DNA from 3 places in the Bacillus sp. AK124 genome. Region 3 is predicted to be linked to each of the others. Evidence: predicted binding sites of a transcription regulator. Region 3 holds the regulator's gene; each other region holds the start of a gene.
What was found. Region 3 encodes LexA, which represses DNA repair genes until DNA is damaged. Its sites were predicted from a motif close to CGAACATATGTTCG; they were not measured.

Region 1 (5,395 bases), 950 kb from region 3:
TTCATATTTGGCATTTTTCACGACGAGACGCCCTTCGCTCGTCATGAGCGTACCGTTTCTCGCTATCCTTGTCGGCAGCACGCAATCGAACATATCCACTCCGCGGATGGCTCCGTCAATCAGAGAGTCCGGTGAGCCGACCCCCATTAAATAGCGCGGTTTATCCGCAGGAAGCAGCGGAGTTGTAAACTCCAGCACACGGTTCATCACGTCTTTCGGCTCTCCGACGGATAGTCCACCTATAGCATATCCCGGAAAATCCAGTGAAATCAAGTCTTTCGCACTTTGTTTTCTCAAGTTTTCGTACTCTCCGCCTTGAACGATTCCGAAAAGCCCTTGCTCGTCAGGGCGTTTGTGAGCTTTCAGGCACCTTTCCGCCCAGCGGCTCGTCCGCTCAACAGACCTCTTCATATAATCGTACTCTGCCGGGTACGGCGGGCATTCGTCAAACGCCATCATAATATCTGATCCGAGGGCGTTTTGGATGTCCATCGCTTTTTCAGGAGATAAAAACAGCTTGTCTCCGTTTAAATGATTGCGGAAATGAACGCCTTCCTCTTCGATTTTGCGGAACTCGCTCAGGGAAAACACCTGAAAGCCGCCTGAATCCGTCAAAATGGCGCGGTCCCAATTCATAAACTGATGAAGGCCCCCCGCCTCTTTGACGATGTCATGGCCCGGTCTCAGCCAAAGGTGGTACGTATTGCTTAAAATAATGCCTGCACCCATTTCTTTCAGCTCTTCCGGCGCCATCGTTTTAACGGTGGCGAGCGTTCCTACGGGCATAAACACCGGCGTTTCAAATGAGCCGTGCGGGGTGTGCACTCTCCCAAGCCTTGCTCCTGTTTGTTTACATGCTTTTATGAACTCATAGCGTATCGGTTGCTGCGACAAATTATGAGCCCTCCAATCTTTTTGAATTTTATTTGATCAACATGGCATCTCCGAAGCTGAAGAAGCGGTATTCGTGTTCCACTGCGGTGCGGTAGGCAGAAAGCACATGCTCTCTGCCTGCGAGCGCGCTGACAAGCATAATGAGGGACGATTTCGGAAGATGAAAATTGGTAATCATCCCGTCAATCGCCCGGAATGTGTAGCCTGGATAAATAAAAATCGATGTCCAGCCTCTCGCTTCCCGGAAGCGGCCGTCATGTTCGGAAGCGATGGTCTCAAGCGTCCTCGTCGATGTCGTGCCGACGGAAATGATTTTTCCGCCTTCCTGTCTGACGCGGTTTAACAATGCTGCCGTTTCTTCCGACATTTCATAAAACTCGGCATGCATATCGTGTTCCTCTACATTTTCCGCACTGACAGGCCGGAATGTCCCGAGCCCGACGTGAAGGGTAATAAACGCAATATGCACGCCTTTTTTCCTGAGCGCATCCAGAATCTCTTCCGTAAAATGCAGCCCGGCCGTCGGCGCAGCCGCCGATCCTTGTTTCTTTGAGTAAACCGTCTGATAGCGCTCTCTGTCATCGAGCTGTTCTTTAATATAAGGAGGCAGAGGCATTTCGCCGAGCGATTCGAGCACCTCGTAAAAAATTCCTTCATAGCGGAATTCAATTTTTCTTCCGCCGTGCTCGAGCTCTTCTGTGCAGACCGCCGTTAGACGGCCGTCTCCAAACGAAAGAACGGTTCCGCGCTTGACCCGCTTTGCGGGCTTGACAAGCGTTTCCCATACGTCCCCTTCCTCCTGTTTTAACAGAAGAACTTCAACCTTTGCGCCCGTCTCTTCCTTGACTCCGTACAAGCGGGCCGGTAGCACCCTCGTATCATTCAACACGATGCAATCGCCCGCGTTCAGAAAATCAATCACGTGCTTAAACGTGCTGTGAGTGATTTCTCCTGTTTTTTTATCCAGCACCATCAGCCTGGACGCATCCCGCTCTTTTAAAGGAACCTGTGCGATAAGGCGTTCAGGCAAGTCAAAATCGAATAATTCTACTTTCATCTTTTTTCACCTTACTCTATCTATAGACTTGAATGTCGCGTCATTTCATTCGTCCGAAAAACGAAAACACCACGGACAGAATGATGCTGATGACAATGCATGTAACAACCGGAAAGAAAAATGTCACGTTTCCCTTTTTTACAAAAATATCGCCGGGGAGCCTGCCGATGACTTGCATGAATAAACCGATGCCAAAAATGACGGCGCCCAGCACCATTAAAATCTTTGGAAATTCAGTCACGGTTCGGAACCTCCATTTTAAAGTGGCTGTATACATCAGGGGTTACGATGCGCCCCCGCGGCGTTCTTTGAATAAAACCGATTTGAAGAAGATACGGCTCATACACATCCTCGATCGTGTGAGACTCCTCACCGATGGTAGCCGAAATCGTATCGATGCCGACTGGACCGCCGCCAAATTTTTCGATCATGCCCATTAAAAGCTTGCGGTCGATATGATCAAGCCCGAGTTTATCAACCTGGAGGCGTTCCAGCGCATCCACCGCCACTTCCTCCGTGATGGAGCTGTTTCCAAGCACCTGGGCAAAATCTCTGACCCTCCTCAAAAGCCTGTTGGCAATCCGCGGCGTCCCTCTTGACCGTCTCGCGATTTCGAGAGCCGAGAGCGAATCGATGTCAACCTCAAACAGCTCCGCCGTTCTGATCACGATGTCTGAAAGCTCGTCACGCGTGTAATACTCAAGCCTTGACAGAACGCCGAACCTGTCCCTGAGAGGCGCGGTTAAAAGCCCGACCCTTGTGGTCGCGCCGACAAGGGTAAAAGGAGGAAGATCGAGCCTCACAGAACGCGCCGACGGCCCTTTGCCGATCACGATATCAAGGCAGAAATCTTCCATCGCAGGATACAGCACCTCTTCGATCGAACGGTGCAGACGGTGGATCTCGTCAATAAATAAAACGTCACCTGGCTCCAGAGCCGTTAATATCGCCGCCAAATCGCCGGGGCGCTCGATCGCCGGACCTGACGTCGTTCTGAGATTGACTCCCATTTCGTTGGCGATGATCGCAGCGAGCGTCGTTTTTCCCAATCCCGGCGGCCCGTACAACAAGACATGGTCAAGCGTTTCTTCCCGCATTTTCGCAGCTTCAATGAATACCTTGAGGTTGTCTTTCACTTTTTCCTGGCCGATATACTGAGCCAGTCTTTGCGGACGCAGACTTTGCTCGATCGCTGATTCATGGTTGTCTAGTTCACTTGATACAAGCCGCTCATCCATGATATCACCTTACTTTAACAATTTTTGCAATGCTTTTTTAACGTATTGATCCGTCGAAAGCGCCTCTTCCTTTTTCAAATGAGGCTGGACTTTTTTAATTTCCCGGTCGGAATAGCCGAGCGCTCTTAATGCTTCAAGCGCCTCCTCAAGAGCCGTTTCCGCTTCATGAATTTGCTCCCGCTCTTCATGGTTAAACAGATCGGCCGCGATTTCAGGAACGGCGTCTGCGAGCTTCCCTTTCAGATCAAGAATGATCTGCCTTGCCGTTTTTTTGCCTACGCCGGGGAACTTGACGAGAAACGCTTCATCCTCATTCTCGATCGCTTCAATCACCGCTCCCGGATCGCCGGAAGCGAGGATCGCAAGCGCTCCTTTCGGGCCGATTCCCGTAACATTCAGCATTTTCGTAAACAGCATTTTTTCTTCCCTTGTCGAAAAGCCGTACAGCGCATTCGTATCTTCTCTTACATAATGGTATGTATAGATTGTTTCGTTGCTGTTTTTCTTATAAATAAACGGATTTGGCGTAAAGATCTGATAGCCGATCCCGCCGTTTTCAATGACAATATATTGGGGCGATACATAATCAATCGTCCCTTTTACGAATTCGATCAACGTTCATTCACCTCTTTGACTGCTCTTCATTGTAACACAAAACAGGCAAAGCTAGAATCAAAAAGTTAACATATGTTCGCTAAAAATGGCTTCTGTCTGCAGCTGAAAAAAGACATAACAGCGTCATGTCTTCATATCTTTTACATGATGTTGGCTTCCGGATGATTTTACGGCTTCAATGACATGTTCAAATTCCTTTTTCGTGCGGTATGGGATCCCTTTGCGCAAATCATCCGCCATCCGGCTTTCCAGGCGCTTTATATCAATCTGAAAAAACGATTGAATCGGCTCTGATAATATGCCCGGGCGGCCGTGAAAAGTCGAAATCACGCCGTCTTCCGTCACTCCGATATAACCGTTTGTTTTGCTGAGGGGAGAAATGTCGTCCACCTGTTTGCGAAACAAAATAAACCCCTTTTTCTGATCGATGAGCTGCCACCCTTTATAAGCAGCTTTAAAGTCTTCCAGTGTTCGAGCGGCCTCTACTTTATTTTCGATTCCAACGTCCCCGTCCAGATAAACCTTTTCAAGCTGGATTTGAACTTTAGCCGGCTTTTCGGCCAGGGCCTCCAGGTGAAAGCTGAGCGCGGCCAGCAGACTTCCAATAAGCAATAAACCGATTTTGAACTTGCTTTGGCTGTTCATCAATATCACCTTCTTTTTTGCCTTAACGATCATATCCATAGTTTGACCAACGCTTTTAAAAATTAATCTAAAAAAGCAATTAGATGACAACCGGTTTACGAATGTTACATTTTTAAACCAATATGAAGAACTCAAAAGCATTTAAGGTGCAAAACCCCTCGTTCTCATGTATAAACAACATTATAGAGAGTTTTTCGTTTGACCAGCCCTTAAAAAGAAGGTGAGTTCGGCGTGAAAAAGGCGCAAACCTATGCAGAGGCCGTAAAGTATAATACGAAAAAAAAGTTCAATAAACTTATCCAAAAACCCGATGACTTAGAGTTGATCGGGAAAGGCAGGAGCGCATACGTTTTTAAGCTGACTGAAGAGGGCAGGGAAATGGCTCTTAAAGTCTTTTTTCCCGAATTTAAGAACATTGCCGCAAGGGAAGCGGAGATTTACAAAAAGCTTTCTGATTCGAATTATTATCCTGATATATATGAAACAGGGCCATCATATATTTTAATGGAGTATATTAAAGGATACACTTTTTATGAGTGTTTAAACAAAGGCATTCTGATCGATGATGACATGATCTGCGAGGTCGACCGCGCATTGAACGATGCGAAGCGGAAAGGATTGAATCCATCCGATATCCACCTCAGAAACCTGATACTGACGCCGGCTGGGACAATCAAAGTCATCGATGTGGCCAGGTTTTTGCAGACGAAAGAATGCAGACAGTGGGATGACTTAAAAACAGCCTATCAAACCATTTATAAAAAAAGCCGTTTCCCGCAAAGGCTTCCTAAGCTGTGGATGGAATTGATCGCTTATCTTTATAAAAAAAACTGGCTTCAGAAACAATGGGCCGCCAGAAAAAACAAATTTCACCCCTAATTTGAAACTTAAAGAAGGCGCGTCCGTATATGAAATAACCCCATTAAAGTCAGGAAGGGAGAAACAG
Region 2 (5,395 bases), 610 kb from region 3:
AGAGCGTAAACACAGTGAGGATCAACAGAAAGATCAGAGTCACTGCGAGCATGGTACCGAGAGTTTTTTTAATCATTAAACATTCATTCCTAATCATGCAGTGTATATTCATGATATCAGAAAAATATCCGGTTGTGAGTTATTAATGAGATTTTGGGGTTAAAGTTTGTGTGGAAGGGGGGAGTGGAGAGAGCGTTCTGAAAAATTCCTTATGGGTTTTTCGAGACCTAATTAATTACCATATATCATATTTGGAGCGTTTTCATTAGGGCTGCAAAGAGGATAGGATCCCAAATGAAAAAGGCTGTCAGCCGGCAACCTTACTTTGTTAATCATATTTCGTATTTGCTTGTTCTAAAACCGACGTGTTTACTAGAAGAATTATTTTCGTGCCTTAGGTGATTTTCGATTTTGGTTCAATTGCTTTAATCTTTTAAATCTCATAAAGAGATTTTTATTTTCCTAGAGGGAACATATTTACAACCGCTGCGACTCCCGGTACACTACATAAAAACAGGACAGGCAGGTGCAAAAAATCAAGAGATGAAGCAGGCTTTAACTGACCAATACGGCAGCTTTACAGAGATGGCAGAAAATGAAATAGAAGGAACCGATTATTCGGTGGCTGCGCGGGATGCAGGGAGCGCACTGCTTGTGATGGCTCCCCACGGGGGCGGGATCGAACCGGGCATCAGTGAAATTGTCAGGGCTTTTGCAGCGGGTTCTTCGGTTTATTTATTGGAAGGATTGAAAAGGCGCGGCAATAAGAGTCTTCATGTGACAAGCGCCCATTTTGACTGCCCGCTTGCCGTGCGAATGGCTGCAGGACATCGATACATACTGGCGTTCCACGGATATGACGAGCCTTTCCGCCGGCATACGCTCATCGGGGGGACAGATCGAAGGCGCGCCTTGTTGTTTGCGGAGACATTGGAGAAGCACGGATTTTCTGCGGAGCTGGCGGCTGAAAGGGGATATCTTTCAGGTACAAACCCTGCAAGCATCAACAATCGCTGCCAAACAGGGTTAAGCGTGCAGTTTGAAATCAGCACTGCCCAGCGGAAGGCGATGTTTGAGCAATTCACATTAAAGGGCAGGCGAACGTCTCAAAATGAGGTGTTTTCCCGCTATGTCAAAGCTTTGAAGGCAGGAGCCCGCATCGCATATGGGCCGAGTGCAGCCGGGAGCTGAGCCGGCTGTTTTTTATTTTCTCAGCATATACGCCGGCCGGCTTTCTGCCGCGACCATTTTGCCGACGCCGTTTGCCGTTGTGTACGGGCGGCGGGTTTCCCGACGGTAGCGTGCAAGTTCGTCTTCTTCTTTAAGGCGAGCAGCATTCGCTGATTCGCTCTCTTGGGAAAGGCTCGCCATCCATGCCTCATGAAACTGGATCCCGGCTTGCCGTTTTTCAAAGAGCTCGATCCGTTTGACAGCGAACGATTCCGTGACTTTAAAGAGGTCGGCGATCATTTTAGCGGCTTGGCATCGCAGCTGGGGAAAATCCATTTTTAAAAGCATAAAAGTAGGGACGCAAAAATGGTACATAAATTGATTGGCCTGGAATTCCTGCAGCTCCCTGAACATCTGATTCATATAAAGCTGGTTTCCCGCGTGCTTTAATACGTGGCATAACTCATGGGCAAAATCCTCCCACTGCTTTTCCTTTGAAAGGCTGCTGTTGAGAATGATGCTGTACATGCCGTCATGCTTAATCATCATGCTGTTGACATTTTCATAGTGAATCCAAATGTTAAAATGAGCGGCTATGCGATTCATATCAATGTGGTGGGGTTCAAAAAAACCAAACTTTTGATACATATTTTTGACGTATTCTTCTAGGTGAGATAAGTAAAACTTCAATACGAGACACCCTTTCGAACAAATGTTCTGTTTTTAGCGGGAAAGAAAAGCCCGTCAAAGGGGCTGTCATGTTTTCATGCAGATCTATCATATACGATGAGCAGCCTCTTTAGCAAATCTTTCCCTTTTTTATCGTCTTAACTATTAAATCGGCGCTCATCAGGTAATGTTTAATAAAAATTCCTTTTTTATCCGTTTTGTTTATCTCCGGGCTTTCGTTTTTTCTCTTTTTCTTTTAAGTATTGAATGAACTCGATGGCCTGCTGTCTGCTTTCGGGGGAAAATTCCTGCATGTCTCGGTATGCAATTTGCAGATCCGGATCTGCGATTTCGTCTTCAATCGTTTTTTTCTTTTCCGTTCCTGTCAACAGATAGTCAATCGTCACTTTATAGTAATCGGCGAGTTTTTTTAATGTTTCATAGTCCGGCTCGCTTCTTCCGTTTTCGTAATGGGAGTAGCGGGCCCGCGATACACCGATCTGCTTTGCAACTTCTTCCTGTGTCCGTTTTCCTCTCAGGCTCTTCAGTCTGCCGCCTAACATAGAATGACCTCTCTTCCTCAATTCGGCATGTTTATCTCTATTATAGATACAAAATGTATCGAAATAAATATATGATAAAAAAAGTATCAAAAAAGTATTGATGATAAGAAGTGTATCATATATAATCAAATCATCAGATACGTATTGTATCAAAAACAGGGAGTGAGAACATGTGCGAAAACGGTTGATCGAAGAGCGTTGTAAGAGGGTATGGACCCAAAAGCAAGTGTCGGAAAGGCTTGGACTCTCCGAGGTTTATGTTCGCAAAATCGAAAGGGGAACACGCAATCCCGGCAGAGAAACGATGCTGAAATTCGAAACGCTTTACTCAGTTCCTGATCGATTGCTGTTTCCCGATCTTTTTCAGGTCTGTTTGGATACATATTGTATCAAAGGAACTCTGTATGAAAGAAGGCGATGTCATGAATCTTGAACATCCGATGGTCACACACATTCGAACGCACGGCTATCCAAAGGAAGCCGACAGAGAGCAAATGCGAAGACATGGCGGACCCGCCGGATATCCACAAGGAGGCAGAATGGGTAAAATTGTGATTTCCTACAGCTCAGACCGTTTTGATCAATGGCGGCTCGGCGAAGCCGGGGGATTCATCGCTTTTACGAAAGACGGAAAGCCTGTATTCCAATTCGATCGTAAAGGCCAATACGAACGGTATCTCAGACTGAACCGCAGAAGGCACAAGGAAGGGGGAAGATGAATGTCCCGTCCGCTCGATCAAAGCTATCCCTTTTCCGTTTACTCAGGGCTTTTAACACCTGTGCACTACGAGAAAATAGGCAATGCCATTTGGCTGTTTTTATGGTGCATCAGTTCAACAACTAAGGAAATCGAACGCGATGGGATGACATGGGGCATCGTGCTCGGCAACAAACCGCTGAAAGCCGCAGAATTGGCTCTTCAATTCGGCGTCAACGAAAAAACGGTTAGAAGATGGCTCGCTCTTCTCGAACGAAACGGCTACATTGCAGTCACAAGAGCGCCTTACGGAATGATTTTGTCAGTCAGACATTCAAAGAAATTTGCCTATGCCAGCCATGTCCGGTCAGGCAGTTCTGTTCGGACAGAAGAGACTGGCCGTGCGGACATCCTTGTCCAATCCAATAAAGATATCACACAAATCAACACAAAACATAATATGACTTCCATAAAAACAATAGCAGACCGATTTGCCGCCCTTAGGTCTTTGCAGGAAGGAAAGCCTGTCCATCCCTCGTCAAAAGACTACCAGGCCATCGCCCGGATTGTCGCCCGCGGAGTGTCTATTCCGCAAACAATCAAATGGCTTGAACAATGCTTTGAAGAGTATGAGGCGCGGCGCCGAAGCCGCAATGAAACGATCAAGGTCTTCAGCTACTGTGAAAAATATATAATCGGCCGGCTGGCTGAAGCGGAAGAGAAAACAACTGTCAGGAGGGAGAACAATGTCCAAAAGAACAATCGAAGAGATCATGGACGAACTGAGAAACAGGAGCTGTCTATCACAGGGGGACAAACCGGAAGAATCCGCCGCAAAACGGTATGACTGTCCGAAATGCAAAGATGAACTTGGATTTATCGAACGGCGCGGAACGATGGAAGTATGGGTATCATGCGCCTGCCGCGAATGGCGGAAAGCGCAAAAGCTGTTGAAATCGAGCGAAATCACCGAACAATTTAAAAACTTAAATTTTGCTCAGTTCAAGACGAAAGGAAAACACCAATCTGTAAAAGAGGCGTATGAATGCGCCGTTGAATATGTACAAGCTTACCGGGACATCCGGGAAAGCCGCAAAAACAGCATCGCGTTCTTGGGACGACCCGGTTCAGGGAAGACGCATTTGCTGACGGCCGCCGCCAATGAGCTGATGAGGAAGCATTTCGTACCCGTCCTTTATTTTCCTTTTGTCGAAGGATTCAACGATTTAAAACAGGATTTCTCATTGCTTGAGGATAAGCTGAACCGGATGAAGCGAGTCGAGGTGCTGTTTCTCGATGACCTGTTTAAACCGGTGGGAGGCAGGCCGCGGGCGACGGAATGGCAGATCGAACAGACATATGCTGTCGTCAATTACAGGTATTTGAACCATAAGCCGATCATGCTGTCCAGCGAGCTAAGCGTTGAAGAAATTGTCAGCATAGACGAAGCGCTCGGAACGAGGCTGGTTGAAATGTGCCAGGACTTTCTCGTCGTCCTGAACGGGAGCTCTTTCGGCATCAATCATAGACTGGAGGGGATGGTTTGATGTGCCCGCTATGTAACGGGAGAAAATCAGTCCACCAGGACGCAAGGATCGGAACGATGTTCTGCGCTTGTCCAAACTGCCGCGCTGAAAGCGGCGATTTGACGGATGTGATCAAACATCTGGAAGCGCTGATTGCAAAAATGAAAACAAGGGTGAAACAAGGTGCTTAAATGTTTAAAAGCGATGATTCTCATCATCTGGACAGCAGCAAAAAGAGACGCACAAATGAAACGATGGCACGAAGAAGACGGAAAGTGAGGAAGACAAACGTGAAGAACGAAAGTGCGACGTACAGCCCGTCACCATGGCGCGTTGTCAGAACAAATAGCGACCTGTACATTTATTCAGCTTACAGTAAAGCCGAAAAGAAACGGTTTCCTTATTCCAGCGGGCGGGTGATTGCCAAAGTCGCCGACTACAGCGCATATTCCAAGGAAAAAAATGCCCGCTTAATCGCCGCGGCTCCCGAACTTTTGACCGCAGCGAAGCTCACGCTTGCCTATTTGAAGCGAAAACGGCCTGCTTCCAGTGATTCAGTTGAGAATCAATTGATGAATATTTTAGAAAAAGTCGTCGCAAACGCGGAATTTGAAGAGGAGGAAAAAAGATGAACCATCCGGCAAAGTTAACAAATATCAACGATACGACGCTTGCAAGCCGCCTTAAAAAAGGAAAGGTGACGGTAATCGTTCTTGACGGAATGAACGGCACAGCATGGCAGGCCGAGGCTCCTGAACACGGCAAAACTG
Region 3 (5,395 bases):
ACGATAAAAATGTTATCAAGAAAGCGTTGGAGATTTATCAAACCCGCGCATGATCTTAAATCTTGAAAAAAACTCATTTTATACATATCATGTGGAAAGAGGAGAGGATAAGATGAGCCATTATGACCAGCAATACAATGCAATCATTCAAAAAATTATTGAATCAGGGATCTCCGATGAAGAATATCAGGTCCGGACGAAGTGGGATTCAGACGGAACGCCGGCTCATACGCTGAGCATCATGAGCGAAAAAATGCGGTTTGACAATTCGGAAGTGCCGATTTTGACGACGAAGAAGGTGGCGTGGAAAACGGCCATCAAAGAGCTGCTTTGGATCTGGCAGCTGAAATCCAATGATGTTCAAGTTTTGAACGATATGGGGGTTCATATTTGGGATCAATGGCGGCTTGAAGACGGCACAATCGGAGCAGCCTACGGCTATCAATTAGCGAAGAAAAACAGAACGGTTAACGGGCAGAAAGCCGATCAAGTGGATTATTTGCTCCATCAGTTAAAGCATAATCCGTCTTCACGCAGGCATTTGACCATGCTGTGGAATCCCGATGACTTGGACGGCATGGCCTTGACGCCCTGCGTCTATGAGACGCAATGGTATGTGAAAGAAGGAAAGCTCTCTTTGGAAGTAAGAGCGAGAAGCAATGACATGGCGCTTGGCAACCCGTTCAATGTGTTCCAATATAACGTCTTGCAGCGCATGATCGCCCAAGTCCTCGGTTATGAGCTGGGCGAATACATCTTCAATATCGGCGACTGTCACATCTATACCCGTCACATCGATAATTTAAACATTCAGATGAAACGCGAGCAATATGAAGCGCCGAAGCTGTGGATCAACCCGGACATCAAAAACTTTTATGACTTTACAATCGATGATTTTAAATTAATTGACTATAAGCACGGCGACAAGCTGACATTTGAAGTTGCCGTATAAACAGGCGGATTTTCCGCCTGTTTTTTTGTTGTGTGAATGAATCATTTTTAAAAAATACAACGATGAAAAAATTTGCATATCCGGCAGCCGCATGTTTCCTTACGGCAGCCGTGTATACGTTTAGAGCGGACGCAAAAAGTACATGCAGTTTTTCACGGGTATGACCCGAGCATTTAACTTACGTTTATTTACACAATCTAAACGTCTTTTTCACAAAGAGCCCGAAAAGCAAAAACAATTCTCTCTTAATCTGTTAGTGACACCAGCATATACAAGAGGAGGTTGTTTTTGTCATGATCAAAAAATGGGCGGTTCATCTGCTGTTTTCCGCATTGGTGCTGCTTGGGCTTTCGGGAGGGGCTGCATATTCTCCTCAGCATGCCGAAGGCGCTGCAAGGTATGATGACGTATTGTATTTTCCGGCATCGCGCTATCCTGAAACAGGTGCTCATATAAGCGATGCGATCAAAGCGGGCCATTCAGATGTCTGCACAATTGAAAGATCTGGAGCGGATAAGCGCCGTCAGGAATCATTAAAGGGGATTCCGACTAAGCCGGGCTTTGACCGTGACGAATGGCCGATGGCCATGTGTGAAGAAGGGGGAAAAGGAGCGTCGGTCAGATATGTCAGCTCATCGGATAACCGCGGAGCCGGCTCCTGGGTCGGGAACAGGCTGAGCGATTACGCTGACGGGACGAGAATTTTGTTTATCGTTCGATAAAAGGGAGACAACGATAAATGTTTCCTCAAGGAAACATTTTTGTTGACAGGAAAACTTGTTTGGGGGATAATGGTAATGTAAGCATATGATCAATCCCTCTGTTTCAGGCTCGCATCCTTCATTTCCGTATGGATGTGAGCCTGTTTTTTCGTGCGAAAAAAAACCGCCGACCGGCGGTTTTGCTGATGAGTCCGTTTTTTAATGAACCGTGCGGAATACGCCAATGACTTTTCCGAGAATCGTCACATTCTGGAGGATGATCGGTTCCATCGTCGGGTTTTCCGGCTGAAGGCGGATATGGGTTTCTTCCTTGAAAAACCGCTTAACAGTCGCTTCGTCGTCTTCGGTCATCGCAACGACGATATCTCCGTTGTTTGCGGTGTTCTGCTGTTTGACTATCACATAATCCTGATCAAGAATTCCGGCATCGATCATGCTTTCGCCCATGATCTCCAGCATAAAGACATGCTCATCCGGCGGCGCCAGGCGGTCTGGAAGCGGAAAGTATTCCTCAATGTTTTCGACTGCGGTAATCGGCGTACCGGCCGTCACCTTTCCGATGACCGGGACATTGACAACCTGGTTTTTTGGAATGTGAATTTCTTCCTCTGTATCGAGAATTTCGATCGCTCTCGGCTTCGTCGGATCCCTTCTGATCAATCCCTTCGTTTCAAGCCTTGCCAAGTGGCCGTGTACCGTTGAACTTGACGCCAGGCCGACCGCTTCTCCGATCTCCCTGACGGAAGGCGGATAGCCTTTGCGTTTCACTTCTTCTTTAATGAAACGCAAAATATCAAGTTGTCTTTTTGATAGCTTCGTCATTTTTTGCACCTCAAAACGTCGATTTTAGCTAGATTATAGCATGTTTTTCCTTTGAGTACAAACATAGGTTCGAAAAAAACGATTGACAGAAACATTTGTTCGTATGTATACTGAAATCATAAAACCGAACAAACATTCTGGGGTGATGGATATGAAAAGAGAATCATTGATTTTTGTCAGTCTGTTTACTGCTGTGATCAGCTGCTGTATTCTGTTTGTGTCTTTTGCCGGTAAAATCGAAGAAAGAAAGCAATATGTTAAAATAGAAGTGCAGGAAGGCGATACATTGTGGGAGCTGGCCGACCGGATCAAAGGCGGAAAACCCGCTGACAAACAAAAATTCATCGAATGGGTCGCCGATAAAAACAATCTGCCGACCTCCGTTATTAAACCGGGCGATGTTTTGGTCCTGCCGGTAGCCAAACAGCACTCCGATCAATATCAGCTTGCAGTTGTAGAATAAATGATTGAGGGGATTTCCATGAATGCGATTATTTACACCAGGGTAAGCACTGCGAAGGAGCAGCAGGAAACCTCATTAAAACGGCAGGCTGAAGAGCTCCAGTCGCTTGCCGCCGAGCACGGGATGAACGTCGTGAACGTCATTTCCGAACAGGCGAGCGGATATGAGATGGACCGCGACGGCGTCTTCGATCTGCTCGAGGAAATCAAAACATCAGACATTGACGCAGTTTTAATACAGGATGATACGCGACTTGGAAGAGGGAATGCCAAAATTGCCCTTCTTCACTGTTTATATAAAGAAGGCGTTCAAATCTACACGCTGGCTCACCGGGGAAAACTTGAGCTTTCCGAAGCGGATTCGATGGTTTTGGAGATTGTCGGCATTGTCGAAGAATACCAGCGGAAAATACATAACCTGAAAATTAAGCGGGGAATGAAGAAGGCGGTCGAAAACGGCTACCGCCCGGAGAGGAATCTGAAACACCGCAATGAAGGCGGCGGGAGAGAGCGGATCGAAGCGCCTCTTTCAGAAATCGTCAGGCTCAGGGAGAACAAGCTGACGTTTGCGGAGATTGCAGCCGTGTTGAGAGGGTTCGGATACAGCATTTCAAAAGCAACCGTTCACCGCCGCTACCAGGAGTATAAGGACGGCCTTGCAGACTAATCTGTTGTCAAACGAAAGCGGATTTAGTAGTATGATGGATATATACCGAATCAAAGGAGTATCTTATGATTTCTAATGAAAAAATAGCCAGAATTAACGAGCTTGCCAAAAAAGCAAAGAGCGGATCTTTAACAGACGAAGAAAAAGCAGAACAGCAGAAGCTTCGCCAGGAATATCTTCAAGGCGTCCGCGCGTCTATGAAAAACACGTTGAAAACTGTGACGATTGTTGATCCTGAAGGTAATGATGTGACGCCTGAAAAGCTCAAACAGGAAAAAAGAAACCGCCGATTGCATTAATTTGGGGAATACGCCGATATCGTATTCCCTTTTTGTATATACTACAATTTAAAATGAAGGCAAAGATTCGTCATTTTTCACTGCTTTTGAGCTGAAATGGTTGTGAAAACCGATGGGTAGATTTATGATAAGAAAGTAGAGTCCATACAGGAAGGGGATCATAATGAAAACGATTGAATTAAAATCTGTCGCAACAATACGAACACTCTCCATAGACGCGATTGAAAAAGCTAAATCCGGTCACCCCGGCATGCCGATGGGGACTGCTCCGATGGCTTATGCGCTTTGGACAAAAATGATGAATGTCAGCCCTGAAAATCCGAATTGGTTTAACAGGGACCGTTTTGTGCTGTCCGCCGGACACGGATCAATGCTTCTGTACAGCATGCTTCACTTAAGCGGGTATGACGTTTCAATTGAAGACCTCAAGAATTTCCGCCAATGGGGAAGCAAAACGCCTGGACATCCGGAATTCGGACATACTCCTGGTGTAGATGCGACGACAGGCCCGCTTGGCCAAGGAATCGGAATGGCTGTCGGAATGGCGCTTGCTGAACGTCACCTTGCGGAAACTTACAACCGTGACGACTATCGCGTCGTTGATCATTATACATACAGCATTTGCGGTGACGGAGACTTGATGGAGGGAATTTCATCGGAAGCGGCTTCGCTTGCGGGACATTTGAAACTCGGCCGTCTCATCGTGCTTTATGATTCAAATGATATTTCGCTTGACGGTGAATTAAACCGCTCATTCTCTGAAAATGTGAAGCAGCGTTTTGAAGCGATGAATTGGGAAGTGCTTTATGTTGAAGACGGCAATAATATTGCCGAGATTACGGCGGCCGTCGAGAAAGCGAAACAAAATGAAAAGCAGCCTACATTAATTGAAGTGAAAACAACGATCGGTTTCGGCTCTCCAAACCGCGCGGGAACATCCGGCGTTCACGGTGCTCCGCTTGGCTCAGAAGAGGCGAAATTAACGAAGGAAGCGTATGAGTGGACATACGAAGAAGATTTTCATGTCCCTTCTGAAGTGTACGAACACTTTAACGAAACAGTGAAAGAAGCGGGCAAGAAAAAAGAGGCGGAATGGAACGAGCTGTTCTCCGCATACAAGAAAGCCCACCCGGAACTTGCCGAAGAGCTTGAACTTGCGATGAAGGGCGAGCTTCCTGAAGGTTGGGATCAGAAAGTACCTGCGTATGAGAAAGGAAGCAGCCTTGCTTCGCGTGCATCCTCTGGGGAAGTATTAAACGGAATCGCACAACAAGTGCCGTTCTTCTTTGGCGGATCCGCTGACTTGGCCGGCTCCAACAAAACGACAATCAAAAACGGCGGAGATTTTTCAGCGAGAGATTACGCCGGCAGAAATATTTGGTTCGGTGTACGTGAATTTGCGATGGGAGCAGCTTTGAACGGAATGGCTCTCCACGGTGGCCTTCGCGTATTCGGCGGAACGTTCTTCGTT

Region 1: the regulator LexA is predicted to act here: its motif matches at 3,870-3,883, upstream of ruvA (Holliday junction branch migration protein RuvA).
Region 2: the regulator LexA is predicted to act here: its motif matches at 1,876-1,889, upstream of M1E06_RS14730 (ImmA/IrrE family metallo-endopeptidase).

Annotation. Positions count from the first base shown of each region.
Region 1 covers NZ_CP096378.1:1,375,219-1,380,613, reverse strand. Annotated here, with positions in the region: gene tgt (tRNA guanosine(34) transglycosylase Tgt) at 1-894, opposite strand, end outside; gene queA (tRNA preQ1(34) S-adenosylmethionine ribosyltransferase-isomerase QueA) at 923-1,951, opposite strand; gene M1E06_RS06945 (DUF2905 domain-containing protein) at 1,992-2,192, opposite strand; gene ruvB (Holliday junction branch migration DNA helicase RuvB) at 2,185-3,189, opposite strand; gene ruvA (Holliday junction branch migration protein RuvA) at 3,199-3,804, opposite strand; gene M1E06_RS06930 (intercompartmental signaling factor BofC) at 3,928-4,449, opposite strand; gene M1E06_RS06925 (protein kinase family protein) at 4,681-5,328, shown strand.
Region 2 covers NZ_CP096378.1:2,930,098-2,935,492, reverse strand. Annotated here, with positions in the region: gene M1E06_RS14740 (regulatory YrvL family protein) at 1-76, opposite strand, end outside; gene M1E06_RS14735 (poly-gamma-glutamate hydrolase family protein) at 544-1,191, shown strand; gene M1E06_RS14730 (ImmA/IrrE family metallo-endopeptidase) at 1,204-1,860, opposite strand; gene xre (HTH-type transcriptional regulator Xre) at 2,049-2,402, opposite strand; gene M1E06_RS14720 (helix-turn-helix transcriptional regulator) at 2,575-2,835, shown strand; gene M1E06_RS14715 (hypothetical protein) at 2,825-3,121, shown strand; gene M1E06_RS14710 (helix-turn-helix domain-containing protein) at 3,122-3,946, shown strand; gene M1E06_RS14705 (ATP-binding protein) at 3,846-4,646, shown strand; gene M1E06_RS14700 (hypothetical protein) at 4,646-4,816, shown strand; gene M1E06_RS14695 (hypothetical protein) at 4,916-5,257, shown strand; gene M1E06_RS14690 (XtrA/YqaO family protein) at 5,254-5,395, shown strand, end outside.
Region 3 covers NZ_CP096378.1:2,324,530-2,329,924, reverse strand. Annotated here, with positions in the region: gene M1E06_RS11585 (hypothetical protein) at 1-53, shown strand, start outside; gene M1E06_RS11580 (thymidylate synthase) at 113-952, shown strand; gene M1E06_RS11575 (NucA/NucB deoxyribonuclease domain-containing protein) at 1,246-1,674, shown strand; gene lexA (transcriptional repressor LexA) at 1,873-2,496, opposite strand; gene yneA (cell division suppressor protein YneA) at 2,648-2,959, shown strand; gene M1E06_RS11560 (YneB family resolvase-like protein) at 2,978-3,625, shown strand; gene M1E06_RS11555 (DUF896 domain-containing protein) at 3,691-3,924, shown strand; gene tkt (transketolase) at 4,088-5,395, shown strand, end outside.